Regions from separate parts of the Streptomyces sp. ALB3 genome, predicted to be linked through region 1. Evidence: riboswitches for the same ligand, from Rfam matches in the RefSeq annotation. Region 1 holds a riboswitch; each other region holds the start of a gene.
The links. Region 1 has a riboswitch for cyclic di-AMP ahead of ACHFIV_RS28750 (transglycosylase family protein). Riboswitches for the same ligand answer to the same signal wherever they lie in the genome.
Positions count from the first base shown of each region.

Region 1 (4,173 bases):
ACGCACGTCCGTCCCCGCACACGGTACGGGACCGGATGCGGGGACGGACGGAGGCTGTGCTCCGGAGCGGGGCTGTCAGCCCTCGAAGCGGAACCGCGGGAACGCCGAACGCCCGGCGTAGACCGCGGCGTCGTCGAGGATCTCCTCGATGCGCAGCAGCTGGTTGTACTTGGCGACGCGGTCCGAGCGGGCCGGGGCGCCGGTCTTGATCTGGCCGCAGTTCACGGCGACGGCGAGGTCGGCGATGGTGACGTCCTCGGTCTCACCGGAGCGGTGGGACATCATGCACTTGAAGCCGTTGCGCTGGGCCAGCTCGACGGCGTCCAGGGTCTCGGTCAGCGAACCGATCTGGTTGACCTTGACGAGCAGGGCGTTGGCCGAGCCCTCCTCGATGCCGCGGGCGAGGCGCTCGGGGTTGGTGACGAACAGGTCGTCACCGACGATCTGCACCTTGGAGCCGAGCTTGTCGGTGATGACCTTCCAGCCGGCCCAGTCGTCCTCGTACAGCGGGTCCTCGATGGAGACCAGCGGGTACGCGGAGACGAGCTCCTCGTAGTACTCGGTCATCTCGGCGGCCGAGCGGGACTTGCCCTCGAACTCGTAGACGCCGTCCTTGTAGAACTCGGACGCGGCGACGTCGAGCGCGAGCGCGATGTCGCGGCCCGGGACGTAGCCGGCCTCCTTGACGGCCTCGATGATGAGGTCGAGGGCGGCGCGGTTGGACTCGAGGTTGGGGGCGAAGCCGCCCTCGTCGCCGAGACCGGTGGACAGGCCCTTGGTCTTGAGGACCTTCTTCAGCGTGTGGTAGATCTCCGCGCCCCAGCGAAGGGCCTCGGAGAAGGACTCGGCGCCGATCGGCGCGATCATGAACTCCTGGATGTCCACGTTGGAGTCGGCGTGCGAGCCGCCGTTCAGGATGTTCATCATCGGAACGGGCAGCAGGTGCGCGTTCGGGCCGCCGAGGTAGCGGAAGAGCGGGAGGTCGGAGGCCTCCGACGCGGCGTGCGCCACGGCGAGCGAGACACCGAGGATGGCGTTCGCACCGAGGGAGCCCTTGTTCTCGGTCGCGTCCAGGTCGAACATCGCCTGGTCGATGAGGCGCTGCTCGGTGGCGTCGTAACCGACGAGCTCCGGGCCGATCTGCTCGATCACGGCGAGGACGGCCTTCTCGACGCCCTTGCCCTGGTAGCGGTTGGGGTCACCGTCGCGAAGCTCGATGGCCTCGAACGCACCGGTGGAGGCGCCGGACGGAACAGCAGCACGTCCCGTGCTGCCGTCGTCGAGGCCAACCTCGACCTCGACCGTGGGGTTGCCCCGGGAGTCGAGGATTTCCCTGGCTACGACGACGTCGATGGACGGCACGAGGCATCTCCTTCTGGGATCTGACACTGGTTGTGCAGGGTCACTGTGGCCTTGCGCCACGAGCCTAACCGGCCCGGCCCGCTCCGTCGGCCGTCCGCCCGTCCCGTGGGACGAAAAAGGACTCAAGGACCCACATTCCGGGCAAAGCTCCAGAATTCTACTGGCAAGTAACCACAACAATTGAACGCTCGCGCCTCGGTGGGCCCACCGAGGCGCGCCGCCCGGCGGGTGCCGGACACGGCTCCGGCCCGGCGCGCGGGGGGTCGGCGCGCCGGGCCGGAACTCCGGAGCGGTGCCACGGGGCGGAGGAGGACCCCGGGCCGCTTCCGGCTACTTCAGGTGGAGCTGCTGGCCCGGGAAGATCAGGTCGGCCTTGTCGACGATGTCGTCGTTCAGGTCGAACAGCTTCTCCCAGCCGCCCTTGACCTTCTCCGCGTCGGCGATCTTGCTGAGCGTGTCGCCGGCCTTCACCTTGTACTCGCCGTCACCCTTCTCGACCTTCTCCCCGGTCGGGGTGGTGACGGTCTTCTCGGGGGCGGTCCGCTTCTCGCTGCGCGTGGTGGGCTGCTCGGCCTTGCGCTCCGGCGCGGCCTCCGGCGCGGTGTCGCCGTTCTTCCCGGAGCCGGTGTCGACACCCGGGTCCACACCGTCGTCCGTCAGGCCGCCGGCACCCGCGCAGGCCCAGGCACCGGGACCCTGGAGGTCGAGGAGCTTCTCGGCCGCGGCTATCTGCTGGCCCTTGGTGGCCAGGTCGGCACGGGAGGCGTACTGCGTGCCACCGGCCGCCGCCCAGCTGGACTGCGAGAACTGCAGGCCGCCGTAGTACCCGTTGCCGGTGTTGATGGACCAGTTGCCACCGGACTCGCACTGGGCGACGGCGTCCCAGGTCTCGACGGAGGCGGCGGAAGCGCCCGTCGCACCCATGAGCGGCACGGCGACGGCGGCACCGGTGACACCGGCCAGGGTCGCGATACGAACGGCCTTGGACGGGCGACGGTGCTTGCCCTTGCTGGAAAGCAGCATGGTTCTCCTCACCGACGCCTACGAGGTGAGCTGTCGGGTTCGGGCTGTGAGTCGCCCGGCCGTCCGCGATCACGGACGCCTTCACCCCTAGCCGCTCCCGGTCCGTCGTCCGACGGCCGGGTCCGGCACTTACCTGGGTCCCCCGCTCCTGCCTACGGCGCTTTACGCGTCGGTCCCCTTCGGCCGACGGCAGGATTCGGCGTGACGGTCGAAGGTGCCCGCGGTGCGAGCGGCTCCGACCGTAATCACACCCAACCCCCACATTCAAAGATGGACATAACGGTTGATCAGTCCCTAATGACCCAGCACGGAGCGTGGTTTTCGCAGGTCGGAGCCAATGCGGACGGACCGGACGGGCAGAGCGCCCCAGTTGAAGCAAAGAGACCCATGTCTCACTTACGCATAAGTGGACATAGGCCTCTGAACTGCCCCCCGTTTCGGGGTGTTTTCCCGCTTCGGGTCAGTTGGCGCCGGCGGTCTCCGGCTGCCCCTCGGGCTGCGCCTGCGACTGCTCCTCGGACTGCGCCTTCGACGTGTCGGCCGCGAGGCCGAGGTCCAGGTTCTGGCCGGGAAGGATCAGGTCGGGGTCGGAGCCCAGCTCGTCCTTGTTGGCCTCGTAGAGCGTGGTCCAGCCACCGGGGAGTTCCTGCGCGTCGGCGATCGCCCAGAGGTTGTCGCCCTCGCGGACGGTGTACGTCCCGTCCGCGCCCTGGCGCCCCCCGGAGTCGCCGCGCGAGGCGTGGCGGCCGGACTCGCGCCCGTCACCCGGCTCCGCCTCCGCGCTCGCCTCGGGGGCCGGTGTACCGCGGTGCTTCCCGCCCTTCGCGCCGTCGTCCTTCGACGCACCGGGCGTCCCGGAGGCTTCGGGGGACGGGGTGGCGGACGGCGACGCGCCGCTCCCGCTCGCCTCGTCCTCCCGGTCCGCCGCGCCGGCGGGCGCCTTCCCGTCCGCCTCGTCCTTCGCGGCGGAGTCGTCCGCCCCGTCCGGCGCGCCGGCGGCGTCCGTCGCTTCGGAGGAGGGGGTTTCGGACGGGGTCGCGGTGTCCGAGGGCTCGGCGGACGGCTCGCCGCCCGGGTCGACGCCGGGCAGCCCCTCGTCCAGGGCGAGCCCGGAGATCACGGAGCAGCTGACCCACGCCTGGGGGCCCTTGGCGTCCAGCAGCTTCTCCGCCACCGCGATCTGCTGCGAGCGGCTCGCGAGGTCCGCCCGCGGCGCGTAGGCCGTGCCGCCGTACGCCGACCACGTCTCCTGCGAGAACTGCAGTCCGCCGTAGTAGCCGTTGCCGAGGTCGGCACTCCACATGCCGCCGCTCTCGCATTCGGCGACCCGGTCCCAGGTCGACGCGTCGGCGGCTTGCGCGCCGCCCGCACCGAGCAGCGGGATGGCGATGGCCGATCCCGTGACGCCTGCGGCGACGACGATGGCGGGTGCCTGGCGAGGGCGACGGTGTCTGCCGGTCGCGGAGCCCATGGGATTGCCTTCCGTGTGACTGACATGTGACGGGTGAGTCGAACGGTGAACCTAGCCCTACTCGAACGTGTGTCACAAGTCGATGCAGCGGAGATCACGTGAAAGTCACGGAGTTGACAGTCTGTCACCTTCTGCCACCGGATGGCCGGGATCGAACTCCACAGGAAGCGTGCGCAGTCCACGCATGATCAACCCCCCGCGCCATCGCAAATCGGCAGGTTCCGCGGCGAGCCGCAGGTCGGGGAGGCGTCGCAGCAGGGTGGCCAGGGCCACCCTGCCCTCCAGCCGGGCCAGCGGCGCCCCCAGGCAGTAGTGGA
Region 1 covers NZ_JBISCE010000044.1:36,548-40,720, forward strand. The annotation lists gene eno (phosphopyruvate hydratase) at 76-1,362, opposite strand; gene ACHFIV_RS28750 (transglycosylase family protein) at 1,693-2,385, opposite strand; cyclic di-AMP (ydaO/yuaA leader) riboswitch at 2,386-2,555, opposite strand; gene ACHFIV_RS28755 (transglycosylase family protein) at 2,846-3,856, opposite strand; gene ACHFIV_RS28760 (cytochrome P450) at 3,962-4,173, opposite strand, start outside.

Region 2 (4,173 bases), on a different contig from region 1:
GTGGTCGGTGCCGAGCCGGCGCAGCGACGCCTCGGCCGCCTCCTTGACCGTGGTGGGCGAGAGACCCTTGTACGCGGGGTGGGCGCCCACCTTGGTGGCGATGACGACATCGTCGCGGCGGGAGCGGGCCGCCAGCCACCTGCCGATGAGGGTCTCCGACTCACCGCCCTCGTTGCCCGGCACCCAGGCCGAGTACGAGTCGGCGGTGTCGATGAAGTTGCCGCCGGCCGCCACGTAGGCGTCGAGGACGGCGAAGGTCCGGTCCTCGTCCGCCGTCCAGCCGAAGACGTTGCCGCCGAGAGCGAGAGGGAAGACCTTGAGGCTCGAGGAACCGAGCGGGCGCAGAGAAGTCATACCCGGGGACAACCAGTCGGCTGAGGCGACTATTCCGGTTCGGCTGGACACGGTCCGGGAAGACCGCCTCCCCGGACGGACCGGCGGCCCTGACGTCGGGGGGTCGTGCGTCAGGGCCGCCGGGGTTCGGTGCGCCGGCTGCCGACGCGCGGGGTCTTCCGTACCGATCGGGCCTGCTCGGTACCGGGCCGGACGGAAGACCCCCGGGGACTCAGATGGTGAGGCCCTTGCCGCGCAGCCAGCTCATCGGGTCGACGCCCGTGCCGTCCGCGGTGTGGATCTCCAGGTGCAGGTGGGCACCGGTCACGTTGCCGGTCGCACCGACACGGCCGATCGTCTGGCCGGTGGTGACCCGCTGACCGGCGGTCACGTCCATCGAGGACTGGTGGCAGTACCAGACCTCCGTGCCGTCGTCGAGCTCCAGGACCGTGCGGTAGCCGTACGACCCGGAGTAGCCGGCGGACTTCACCGTACCGCTGTGCACGGCCTTGACCGGGGTGCCCGTCGGAGCCGCGAAGTCCAGCCCGGTGTGGTGGCCCGAGGACCACATCGAACCGGCCTGACCGTAGGTCGAGCTGATGTAGTACGACGAGGTCGGGACGGCGTAGCTGGCGGCGAGCTTCGCGAGACGCTCGGCCTCCGCCTTCTTCTTCGCCGCCTCTTCCGCCGCCTTCTTCTCCGCGGCGGCCTCGGCTTCGGCCTTGCTCTGCTGCTTCGCCGCCTGGACCGCGGCTGCCTCGACCGCCGCCTGCTCCTGTGCCGCCCTGGCCACGGCATCGGCTCCGGCCTGCTGCTGCTCGGCCTGCTGGAGGATGCGGGCGCGCAGCGCCTCCCCCGCGTCGGTGGTGCCCTGCTCGGCCTCGGCGGCGGTGATGCCCGCGGTGGTGAGCGGGGACGACGCGGCGACCGTCGCGTGGTCCGGGTCGGCGTCACCGGACATGAACGCGCCCACGCCGGGAAGGGACTTGGCGTCGGGGAGATTGTCCGCGATGGAATCGGGAAGGGAGATGGAGACGGGCGGCTTGCTCTGCGCGGTGGCCATGCCACCGGCTCCGACGGCCGCGATGACGCCGACACCGAGGACGGTGGAGCTACGGGCGAGACCGCGCTGCTTGGCTACACGGTGCCGGCCGCGTACGGGACGGACGGACTCCTCGGTGGGATTCCATTCGTCCCACGTCCTGTCCTCATCGGCGAGGCCGCCGGTCCTGAAGGATGACGGTGCCTCGGGGGCAGGCTGGTTGGACGCCACGTGGGCGCGCTCCTTTCCTTCCTTCTCGCCTACCGGGTTAGCTGACGGGTTCGGAGCAGGAAGGTCTCCTACGGGCCCCTTCGCCTCTCACGAGACACAGGTGCCCGATTCACCCCATGTAGGTGGTTCCCCGGTTCCCTTGCGGAATTCGGCGCTGCGCACGGTGCCGTCTCTTGCGACGGCGGCTACAACCGCGCTGCGTTATCGAACGTTAATAGACGACCGGGTCCGATTCCAAGCTGTTCCCACAGATCGTTGATGGCTCTGGCCCGGACTTTCAGGGACCAAAGGGGCTCAAACGGGCGAGTTGAGTACACCTCATTCGGCCATCACTTTCTGACGTTGTGTCAACTGTTATGCGCAGTGAGGTCCTTCGACTACCGACGGTCGCGACCGGTCATTCACTGTCCCGCCGCACGATCTTCACCGTCGTCCGGCGTTCCTGCTGTCCCCGCGCGGGGCGGCCGACCGCGAGGAGTGCCAGGTCGTCCGTGGACCGGCCACCGGTGTGCAGCCGTACGTCGTCGGTGAGCGCGGACAGGAGTTCGTCGGGTCCCGGGAAGAGGCGGCCGCGCAGCCGGGCCGCCGGGTCGTAGAAGACGCCCTTGGCGTCCCGCGCCTCGGAGAGACCGTCGGTGAACGCCAGGAACATCGCCCCGGCCGGCAGCGTCCACTCGTCCGACCGGTCCGGCCACGCGTCCAGGCCCATCCCGAGCGGCAGGGCGGGCACGGTGGGCGACAGCACGTCCAGCGCCCCGTCCTCGTGCAGCACGAGCGGCTCGGGGTGACCGCGGTTGACGACCCGCAGTGTGTCCGAACCCGCCGGGATCTCCGCCAGGACGGCGGTGACGAACCCCTCCATCGAGTCGAGCCCGCCCCGTCGCGAGCCCTCACGGGCCAGTGCCCGCTCCAGCCGCTGGACCACCCCCTCCAGCGACAGCTCCTGCTCGGCGGCCTCCCTGAACGCCCCGATCACGACGGCCACGGCCGCCACCGCGTCCAGCCCCTTGCCCCGCACGTCCCCGACGACCAGCCGCACCCCGAACGGCGTGTCCGCGACGGCGAACAGGTCACCGCCGACGAACTCGTCCGCCTGTGCCGCCTCGTACCGCGCCGCGACCAGCAGCCCGCCGATCCGGTCCTCGGGCGTCGGGAGCACCGCGCGCATCGCCGTCTCCGCGATCACCCGGGCCGAGGCCAGCTGCTCGTTCCCGCGGCGCACCACACGGTTGATGACCAGGGACAGCGCGGCGACGGTGACCAGGGTGAGCAGGTCGGTGACCGGCATCACCTCGGTGAGCACGCCGTCCGAGACACGGATGGCGAGCACGACGAGGATCGCGGCCGCCCCGATCCGGACGGTGCCCGCCAACGAGAAGAAGGGAGCGGCGATCAACGGGGCGGCGGCGAAGAGCGGGACGGCGGTGACCTGGGACGGCGTCGCGAGGTCGACGATCACGCCGACGCAGATCATCAGGGCGGGCAGCACGCGCACGAACCGCCGGGAACGGACGTTCCCCGCAGCGCCCCCTCGCCGTCCGTCCGGCTTCCCCACCTGTGCACTCCCACCTGGTCCACCCACGGCTGCGGACGGTACCGCGCCCCGTCCGGCCCGACCGGAGCCACGCCGCGCGGCGACCCGTCTTCGGCCGAGGAGAAGAGCGCCGGAGCCCCGTCCTCCGTGGGTCAGTCGGAGAACCGGTGCTGCGCGTGGATCGTCAGTGCGTCCCGTGCGGAGACGGCATGTCCGTCCCCGTACCGATCGTAGTTGCTCCCGGAGCGGAGACCCGTGACGTGCGTACCCGTGAGGCGCACGCGCCTGCCCGTGAGGCGCACGCGCGGGTTCCCCGGCCACCGACGGCAGAGGTACCGGCATACGACGGAGGCCCGGATCCTCGAAAGGATCCGGGCCTCCGTCTTCAGTAGCGGGGACAGGATTTGAACCTGCGACCTCTGGGTTATGAGCCCAGCGAGCTACCGAGCTGCTCCACCCCGCGCCGTTGTGATTGCAACTCTACGCCATCCCGGACGGTGCTCCGACCACGTCAGGCCACCGCTCGCCACCCCGCTCACCGCCCGGTGACCACCCCGCGTGCACCCGAGACGCCAACACACAGCGGTGCCCGCGTAGTTGCCGGGCACGGCGGCGTGCCCAAGAGTGTTGCCGCACCCCCCGAATCCCGTGTCATTCCTGCCTGAAGGGCTTCCGTAATGTCCACATCGCACAGACCCGCCCCGATTCACCCGGCCGCGCCGTCGCCCCTGCGCGTGTCCCTCGTCAGCGGAGCGTTCGGCGCCGTGTTCGGCTCACTGATCAGCGCCGCCGTCAACTACCTGGTCATCGGCGTGCCCGGCAGTGCCTCCGTCAACGCGCTCAACCACGGGATATCGGGCCTGTTCAGCGGATTCGCGGCCGGGTTCATCGGGCTCATGGTGCATCTGCGCAAGAGCGAGGCACCGGCCCTCCCGGTGCCGTCGCGGGAGGACACCGCGGCCACGCAGCAGGGATGAGCCCACCGCCGCGCCCCGGTCCGCACACGCCACCCCGTGCGAACCGGACGGGGCGG
Region 2 covers NZ_JBISCE010000046.1:662,858-667,030, reverse strand. The annotation lists gene ACHFIV_RS33070 (aldo/keto reductase) at 1-354, opposite strand, end outside; gene ACHFIV_RS33065 (M23 family metallopeptidase) at 566-1,606, opposite strand; cyclic di-AMP (ydaO/yuaA leader) riboswitch at 1,618-1,770, opposite strand; gene ACHFIV_RS33060 (PP2C family protein-serine/threonine phosphatase) at 2,004-3,101, opposite strand; tRNA gene ACHFIV_RS33055 (tRNA-Met) at 3,530-3,603, opposite strand; gene ACHFIV_RS33050 (hypothetical protein) at 3,818-4,117, shown strand.
Region 2: it holds a riboswitch for cyclic di-AMP, as region 1 does, so the genes downstream of both, ACHFIV_RS33065 (M23 family metallopeptidase) here and ACHFIV_RS28750 (transglycosylase family protein) in region 1, are expected to answer to the same signal.

Region 3 (4,173 bases), on a different contig from region 1:
CCTGCGGCGTCCACCCTGATGGATCCGCGGCGGTCGCTGACCTCGAAGACAGGGCCTTCGCCCTCCGTCTCCTCGCGCACCGCCCCGGCGTCCTGGACGGACCCGGCGTCAGGGGCCGTCCCGCCGTCCGGGGCCCCGTCCCCGGCCTCCTCGGCCGCCCCCTCGGCGAGCACCTCCGCTGCCTCGGTCTCCGGGGTCGCACCGGGCTCCTCCGTCTCCGCTCCCGCCTCCGTCCGCGCGGGGGCAGGGGCCGTCAGGCCGGGGATGTACGCCGGGTCTGTCCCCGCGGCGAACTCGGGCTGGGTGTTCGAATCTATGCGCTGCTCCACGGCGGGCAGTATGGACGACGAACCTGTACGAGACCAGTCACCCGGCCCGTCGCCCGGGGCGCCGACCGCCGTGACACGGCCATTCGGCGGTCCTCGGACACGAACCGGGCCGGAAACGGCCGACGGGTGGTACGGGTTCCGCCGAACCCGTACCACCCGTCAGCTCTGTCCCTCCGTCACACGTCCGCGCGTCGGCGGTCCCGCGCCCGCGAGGACTCAGTAGGCACCGAAGACGTTGTCGATCGACCCGTACCGGTCCGCGGCGTAGTTGCACGCGGCCGTGATGTTGGCGACCGGGTCGTAGCTGTCGGTCGACGTGCCGGGCACGTGGTAGGCCTCGAAGGTCGGGTCGATGACCTGCAGCAGGCCCTTCGACGGGATGCCGGCAGCGGCGTTCGAGTCCCAGTTGTTGATGGCCTGCGGGTTGCCACCGGACTCGCGGATGATGTTGCGGTGGATGCCCTCGTAGCTGCCGGGGATGCCGTGCTCGGCCATGACGGCCAGCGACTCCTTGATCCAGCCGTCGAGGTCGTCGGTGTACGCGACCGGCTCGGCGGCAGGAGCCGCTTCGGCGGCGGGGGCGCCCTCGGCGGCGACGGTGGTGCTCGCGCGCTCCGAGCGGTCGGCGCGGTCAGCGCTCTCCTCGGCACGGTCGGAGGAGGCGGAAGCCTTCGATTCGGCCTTTTCGGCCTTGTCCGCCGACGTGTCATCGGCCTTACCGCCGATAACCAGCTTCAGGCCGGGGTGAATCAGGTCGGGGTTTCCTCCGACCACCTTCTCGTTGTCCTCGTACAGGGCCTTCCAGCCACCGCTCACGGAATGCTCGCGGGCGATCTTGGCGAGCGTGTCACCCAAGATCACGGAATAGGTGGCGGACTCGGCCTTCTGTGCGGCAATTCCCTTGCCGGACGCGGCAGTCGACGTCGCGGCCTTTTCGACGGCGGCCGGCTGGGCCGGGGCCGCGAAGGCGCTGGTCGCACCGAGCACGGGGAGGGCCAGGGCGGCTCCGCCCGTGCTCACGGCGATGATGCCGCGGGTCAGCGAACTGGTCCTGGAACGACGGTGCTTACCGTTTTCGGGCATGCTGGATTCCTCTCCGTCGCCTGCGAAGTGAGCTGTCGGGTTCGGGCTGGAGATGCCCGGCCGCAAGCTGCTGCGACTTCACCCCGAGCCGCTCCGGAAACCGGATCGGCGCTTACTTGGGTCCCCCGCTCCTGCCGTACGAGAAGTGGTCGGGTAACCGGACGGCGGCAGGATTCGGCGTTCCGCCCGGAGTGATGGTGACCGTAAGCGAGAAATAGGGAAAGGAACAAGCTCGCCGGAGTGATCACAATTCATTGACAAGATCGATTTACGGGAATTCATGTAATCCACCGCACACGGCGTTCCCCATTCCTCTTGGCGCAGAAGGGAACCGGTCGGCACACCGCCACGTCGGCCCCCGGGAAGTGACGCTGGTCACGGAGTCCGATTCGGGCGTTTTGCTCCCACGCGAAGGACCCCAGGTCGCACGAAATGGCTTTTTATGGATTACGGGATCAATTCCAAGAAGTACTGCAAATCGGGCATACGACTCACAACTATCACGCAGGGGCATACCGGGAGTCTTCCCGTGGAACCGATCCGCGTATGACTGACAGCCCTTACGCATCGGCCCCGCGGATCACCGTCCTGCCCGTGCAGCCCGGCGATCCGCCCTTCCGCATCGTGGAGATCGACGGTGAGGTGATCGGAAGCGCGACCGCCATGACGGACGTCCTGATCGCGGCCGCCGCGGCCGGCATCCCGGTCCACGACCTCGACGACCCGGCTGTCGTCCGATGGGTGGGCGGAGGCAAGCTCAGCTGGATGCCGCACTGATGACGGCCGCGGCGGCGACCGGGGGACTGCGGTGGCCGAGCGGTCCCGAGCGGCGCTCCGGGTGAGGGACCCAGCCGGTCCACGCGTGCGGCTCGCTCGTCCAGCCGCCTCCGGTGTCGCCGGCCCGCGCCGTGCGGCCTCCGTCGCGGACCGCGAGTCCGTGCGCGCCGGGGCGTCGCGGTCGACACGCCCCCGGCCGGGATGTCGCCGACCGCGACGTCCCGGCACGCACACCACTCACGACACCGCCGCCGAGGAGCCGACCTCGCCGCCCTCACGGGTGAGCCACCCCACCACAACACCGCATCTGCCAGGTCAAGGACATTAAAGCCTTGTAAATGCCAATGGCAGACGCATACGGTGTCGCACATGCAGTCCTACACCATCGGGCAGGCGGCGCGTCTGCTCGGCGTGAGCCCCGACACCGCCCGCCGCTGGGCGGATGCCGGCCGGGTCGCGACCCATCGCGACGAGAGCGGGCGGCGCCTCATCGACGGCGGCGATCTGGCCGCCTTCTCGGTCGAGGTCGCCCAGGCCGGTCCCGGCGAGGACGAGGTCCCGTACACCTCGGCGCGCAACGCCTTCCCGGGCATCGTCACCGCGGTGAAACTCGGCGACGTCGCGGCCCAGGTCGAGATCCAGGCCGGCCCGCACCGTCTCGTCTCGCTGCTGACCAGGGAAGCCGTGGAGGAGCTCGGACTGGAGGTCGGCATGCGGGCCACGGCCCGCGTGAAGTCGACCAGCGTCCACATCGACCGCACCTGAGGGGCACGCCGCCCGCGAGCGGCGGCTCACACCGAGGAGTTGTCCAGATGTTTCTCACACTCACCGGCCGCCGGGCGGGCGCCGCGGTCCTGTCGGGGCTCGCGCTCGCCACTCTGGCCGCGTGCGGCAGCGACGGCGAGGACGAGGGGTCCGCGGCGGCGGGGACCGAGCTCACCGTGCTGGCCGCGTCCTCACTGACCGACGTCTTCGCGACCGCCGGCGCCGCCTACGAGAAGGAGCACCCCGGGACGAAGGTGACGTTCTCCTTCGCCGGGTCGCAGGAGCTGGCCGCCCAGGTCGGACAGGGCGCGCCCGCGGACGCACTGGTCACCGCCGACACCAGGACCATGGACGGGCTGGCCGCGGACACCGGGAAGCCGGCGGTCATCGCGAAGAACCGCCTGGTCATCGCCACAGGAGAAGGAAACCCCGAGAAGATCGGCGGCCTCACGGATCTTGCCGATCCCGCGCTCAAGGTGGTTCTGGCCGCGCCCGAGGTGCCGGTCGGGCGCTACGGCGAACAGATACTCGACTCCCAGGGGATCGACGTGAAGCCGGTCTCCCAGGAGCCCAGCGTCCGCGCCGTCCTCAGCAAGGTCGAGCTGGGTGAGGCGGACGCCGGCCTCGTCTACAGGACGGACGCCGCCGCTGCCGCCGACAAGGTCGACGCGGTCGACATCCCCGACGCTCAGAACGCCATCGCGAGTTATCCGGCCGCGACCCTGAAGTCGTCCCGGAACGCCGGGGCCGCCGCCGCGTTCGTCTCCTGGCTGTCCACTCCCCGGGCACAGGGGATCCTCCAGGACGCGGGTTTCCAGACACCATGACGACCTGGCCGGGCGCGAGGGAGACGCGATGAGACAGCTCCGCAGCCGCCCGTCGCGCCCGCGCGCCCCGCTGACTCTGGTGATGCCCGCACTGCTCGCCGTGGTGTTCCTGATGCTGCCCCTGGCCGGCATCCTGGCGCGCACGTCGTGGGGCGAACTCGGCACCCATCTGGCGAGCCCCGGCACCACGAGGGCCCTGAAGCTGTCGCTGCTGGTCTCCGCCTGGGCTCTCGGGCTCTCGCTCGTGCTGGGTGTGCCCCTGGCCTGGTTGCTGGCCCGCGTCGACTTCCCCGGCAAGGCCCTGGTGCGCTCGCTCGTGCTGCTGCCCATGGTGCTGCCACCGACCGTCGGCGGGGTGGCGCTCCTGCTCGCGTTCGGGCGTCGCGGGCTAC
Region 3 covers NZ_JBISCE010000008.1:208,076-212,248, reverse strand. The annotation lists gene ACHFIV_RS07830 (hypothetical protein) at 1-329, opposite strand, end outside; gene ACHFIV_RS07825 (transglycosylase SLT domain-containing protein) at 546-1,412, opposite strand; cyclic di-AMP (ydaO/yuaA leader) riboswitch at 1,415-1,574, opposite strand; gene ACHFIV_RS07820 (hypothetical protein) at 1,959-2,189, shown strand; gene ACHFIV_RS07815 (molybdopterin-binding protein) at 2,559-2,954, shown strand; gene modA (molybdate ABC transporter substrate-binding protein) at 3,002-3,781, shown strand; gene ACHFIV_RS07805 (ABC transporter permease) at 3,810-4,173, shown strand, end outside.
Region 3: it holds a riboswitch for cyclic di-AMP, as region 1 does, so the genes downstream of both, ACHFIV_RS07825 (transglycosylase SLT domain-containing protein) here and ACHFIV_RS28750 (transglycosylase family protein) in region 1, are expected to answer to the same signal.

Region 4 (4,173 bases), on a different contig from region 1:
CCGCGCGACGGCTCGCTGCCCGGCATCATCGGCGAGCAGCTACGCGAAGTGGTCCAGGAGGAGGTCCCCGCGCGTGCGCTCATGGCCGCCTACCGCCTGCCGCACGACGGCACGCGCGAGTGCGACGCCGCCGACCTGGCGCTGACCGTGCTCGGCGGTGGCGAGTCGTCCCGCCTGCACAACCGCCTGGTCCGCCGTGACCGTACGGCGGTGGCCGCGGGATTCGGGCTGCTCAGGCTGGCCGGCGCGCCCTCGCTGGGATGGCTGGACGTCAAGACGTCCGGTGGCGTCGAGGTGCCGCAGATCGAGGCCGCCGTCGACGAGGAGCTGGCCCGGTTCGCCGAGGAGGGCCCCACCCCGGAGGAGATGGAACGCGCCCAGGCGCAGTTGGAGCGCGAGTGGCTCGACCGGCTCGGCACGGTCGCCGGCCGCGCGGACGAACTCTGCCGCTACGCGGTCCTGTTCGGTGACCCGCAGCTCGCCCTGACCGCGGTGGGCCGCGTCCTCGACGTGACGGCCGACGAGGTCAAGGCCGCCGCCCGGGCGCACCTGCGCCCCGACAACCGTGCGGTCCTGGTCTACGAACCGGTCGAACCGGCCGACGAGACGGACGGCACCGACGCGCACGAGGGGGCCGACAAGTGACCGACGCCGCCGTGACTGGAGTAGCGATGCAGTACCACCCGCAGCCGACCGCCGGCGAGGCCAGGCCATGGGCCTTCCCCGCGCCCGAGCGCGGCGCTCTGTCCAACGGGCTCACCGTGCTGCGCTGCCACCGCCCGGGCCAGCAGGTCGTCGCCGTGGAGATCTTCCTCGACGCCCCGCTGGACGCCGAGCCCGAGGGCCTGGACGGGGTGGCCACGATCATGGCGCGCGCGCTGTCCGAGGGTACGGACAAGCGCTCCGCGGAGGAGTTCGCCGCGGAGCTGGAGCGATGCGGCGCCACACTGGACGCCCACGCGGACCACCCGGGACTCCGTGTCTCGCTGGAGGTCCCGGTCTCCCGGCTGGCCAAGGCCCTCGGCCTGGTCGCCGAAGCCCTGCGGGCCCCGGCCTTCTCCGAGAGCGAGATCGAGCGCCTGGTGGGCAACCGCCTCGACGAGATCCCGCACGAGCAGGCCAACCCGGCGAGGCGGGCGGCGAAGCAGCTCTCCAAGGAGCTCTTCCCCGCCACCGCGCGGATGTCACGTCCGCGCCAGGGCACCGAGGAGACGGTCCGGCGGATCGACGCCGCGGCCGTACGCGCCTTCTACGACGCCCACGTCCGTCCCTCCACCGCGACGGCGGTCGTCGTGGGCGACCTCACCGAGGTGGACCTCGACGCACTGCTCGCGGAGACCCTCGGGGACTGGTCGGGCAACGCCGGACAGGCCCGGCCCGTGCCCCCGATCACCGCGGACGACACCGGCCGCGTGGTCATCGTGGACCGCCCCGGGGCCGTGCAGACGCAGCTGCTGATCGGCCGGATCGGCGCGGACCGGCACGACAGCGTGTGGCCCGCCCAGGTACTCGGCACGTACTGCCTCGGAGGCACCCTCACCTCCCGGCTCGACCGCGTGCTCCGTGAGGAGAAGGGCTACACCTACGGCGTGCGGGCGTTCGGCCAGGTGCTGCGCTCGACCGCTCCCGGTTCGGCATCCGGAGCCACAGGCGCCGCGATGCTCGCCATCAGCGGCTCCGTGGACACCGAGTCCACCGGTCCCGCGCTCGACGACCTCTGGAAGGTCCTGCGCACCCTGGCGGCCGAGGGCCTCACCGACGCCGAGCGCGAGACCGCCGTGCAGAACCTCGTGGGCGTCGCCCCGCTGAAGTACGAGACGGCGGCCTCCGTCGCCGGCACCCTGGCCGATCAGGTGGAGCAGCACCTCCCGGACGACTACCAGGCCCAGCTGTACGCCCGCCTGGCCGCGACCGGCACGGTCGAGGCGACCGCCGCCGTGGTCAACGCGTTCCCGGTGGACCGTCTGGTCACCGTCCTGGTCGGGGACGCCGCGCAGATCGCGGAGCCCGTGAGGGCGCTCGGTATCGGCGAGGTGTCGGTCGTCAGCGGCTGACCGGACGGGACACGGCGGGACCCCGGCGCGGACACGTGCCGGGGTCCCGCCGTGTGTCCGATTTGCTGAGAACGGTGCCGTTCGTCCTGTGGGATGTGCGACAAAAGGCCCTTTCTGTTTGGCGAGGGAAAGCGGCCCGTCCTAGCGTCGGCCCGGCTGTCCGCCGGACGACTGCCGCGCCCGCGGCGCACGGACAGCCATCGCCGAGTCCCCGTCAGGCGCGAGCCTGGGGAGCCGGGGACCCATGAAGTCCCTGGGGTGAATCGGATCGCTGTACCTCGCCAGAGGCGCAGCGGCCCGTAGGAGACCTTCCTGCTCCGAACCCGTCAGCTAACCCGGTAGGCGAGAAGGAAGGAAAGGAAACCAGCCCCTCCATGGCGTTCATCCGTGCCACCGGGAAGCACCGTGCCCCGAGCCGCCTGACGCGTAAGAGCGCCAAGGCCGCCGGTATCGCGGCCCTGGCCACCACCGGCGTCCTCGGCGCCACGGCCTCCCCGGCCCTCGCCGCCGACTCCGAGGCGGTCGCCGCCGCCGGGACCGGTCTGACGCAGACCGTCGCCCTCGACACCACCCTCGCCGCCCAGATCGACGCCCAGGCCGAGGCGCAGCAGCGCCAGGCCGAGATCGCCGCGAAGGCGAAGGCCGAAGCGGAGGCGAAGGCGAAGGCGAAGGCGAAGGCCGAGGCGAAGCGCAAGGCCGAGGCCCGTGCCGAGGAAGCGCGCGAGGAGAAGGCGCGTGCCGCCCGCGCCGCCGAGCGCGCCCGCCTGAACGCCTTCCACCTCCCGGTCGCCGGCTCGCACGTGACCACCGGCTACCGGTCGGGCGGCGCGCTCTGGTCGTCCGGCAGCCACTCCGGTGTGGACTTCCAGGCGGCGTCCGGCACCTCCGTCGTCGCGGTCGGTGCCGGCACGGTCGTCGAGGCGGGCTGGGGCGGCGCGTACGGCAACAACATCGTGCTCCGGATGAAGGACGGCACGTACACCCAGTACGGCCACCTCTCCTCGATCGGCGTCTCCGTCGGCCAGAGCGTCGGCTCGGGTGAGCAGATCGGTCTCTCCGGCTCGACCGGCAACTCCACGGGACCGCACCTGCACTTCGAGGCCCGGACCACCGCCGAGTACGGCTCGGACATGGACCCCGTCTCCTACCTCCGCGCCCACGGCGTCCAGGTCTGACACACGCCGCACGAGACCGTTCCGACGTAGGCCCCGGCTCCCGCCGGGGCCTTCGCCGTCTTCCGCGAAGAAGTGGCCGAAGCCGTCACGGAAGTGCTCCCTGGCCAAAAGATATCCATGGATTCCACCCCGCCATCGGAAATTCGGGCCGGTTGCAATAGAGTCACGGAACAGGCGTCGATCGGCCGCGTTCCGCGGGGATTAAGGCGGAGGTTCGGACATGCGCATTCCCGCGCATTCGGTATGCACGGCAATCCGTGACGACATCGTCTCCGGTGTCTTCGCGCGCGGCAGCCGCCTCACCGAGGAGGTGCTCGCACGCCGCTACGGTGTGTCCCGGGTCCCCGTGCGCGAAGCGCTGCGCACCCTGGAGTCCGAGGGTTTCGTCGTCACCCGCCGGCACGCCGGCGCCTGCGTGGCCGAACCCACGGAGCAGGAGGCCGCCGATCTCCTGGAGATCCGGATGCTGCTTGAACCCCTCGGTGCGGCCCGCGCGGCGCAGCGCCGTACGGAGGCGCACCTCAAGGTGCTCCGCGGCCTGGTCAGACTGGGGCAGGAGCGCGTACGGCGAGGTGAGGGGGAGGACCTGCGCTCCCTGGGCGGCTGGTTCCACGAGACGCTGGCGCAGGCCTCGGGGAGCCCCGCGCTCATCGCCCTGCTCACCCAGCTCCGGCACAAGATCGCCTGGATGTACGCGGTGGAGCAGCCGGCCCTCCCCGCGGACTCCTGGGCCGAGCACGGTGCCCTCGTCGACGCGGTGGCGCGCCGCGACCCCGAGCGGGCCAGGGCGCTCGCCGCCCAGCACGCCGAGAGGGCCGGTGCCGCCCACCGGCTCCGGCGCGCGGACCGGCCCGGGCACACCGCGGGAGCGGCGCGGGTGAGGTCTTCGCAACACCCCGTAAACATCGCGGGAGTGCGCCATTAACAATTGCGCCGTATACAAA
Region 4 covers NZ_JBISCE010000008.1:107,077-111,249, forward strand. The annotation lists gene ACHFIV_RS07390 (M16 family metallopeptidase) at 1-645, shown strand, start outside; gene ACHFIV_RS07395 (M16 family metallopeptidase) at 672-2,054, shown strand; cyclic di-AMP (ydaO/yuaA leader) riboswitch at 2,246-2,413, shown strand; gene ACHFIV_RS07400 (M23 family metallopeptidase) at 2,429-3,229, shown strand; gene ACHFIV_RS07405 (GntR family transcriptional regulator) at 3,450-4,154, shown strand.
Region 4: it holds a riboswitch for cyclic di-AMP, as region 1 does, so the genes downstream of both, ACHFIV_RS07400 (M23 family metallopeptidase) here and ACHFIV_RS28750 (transglycosylase family protein) in region 1, are expected to answer to the same signal.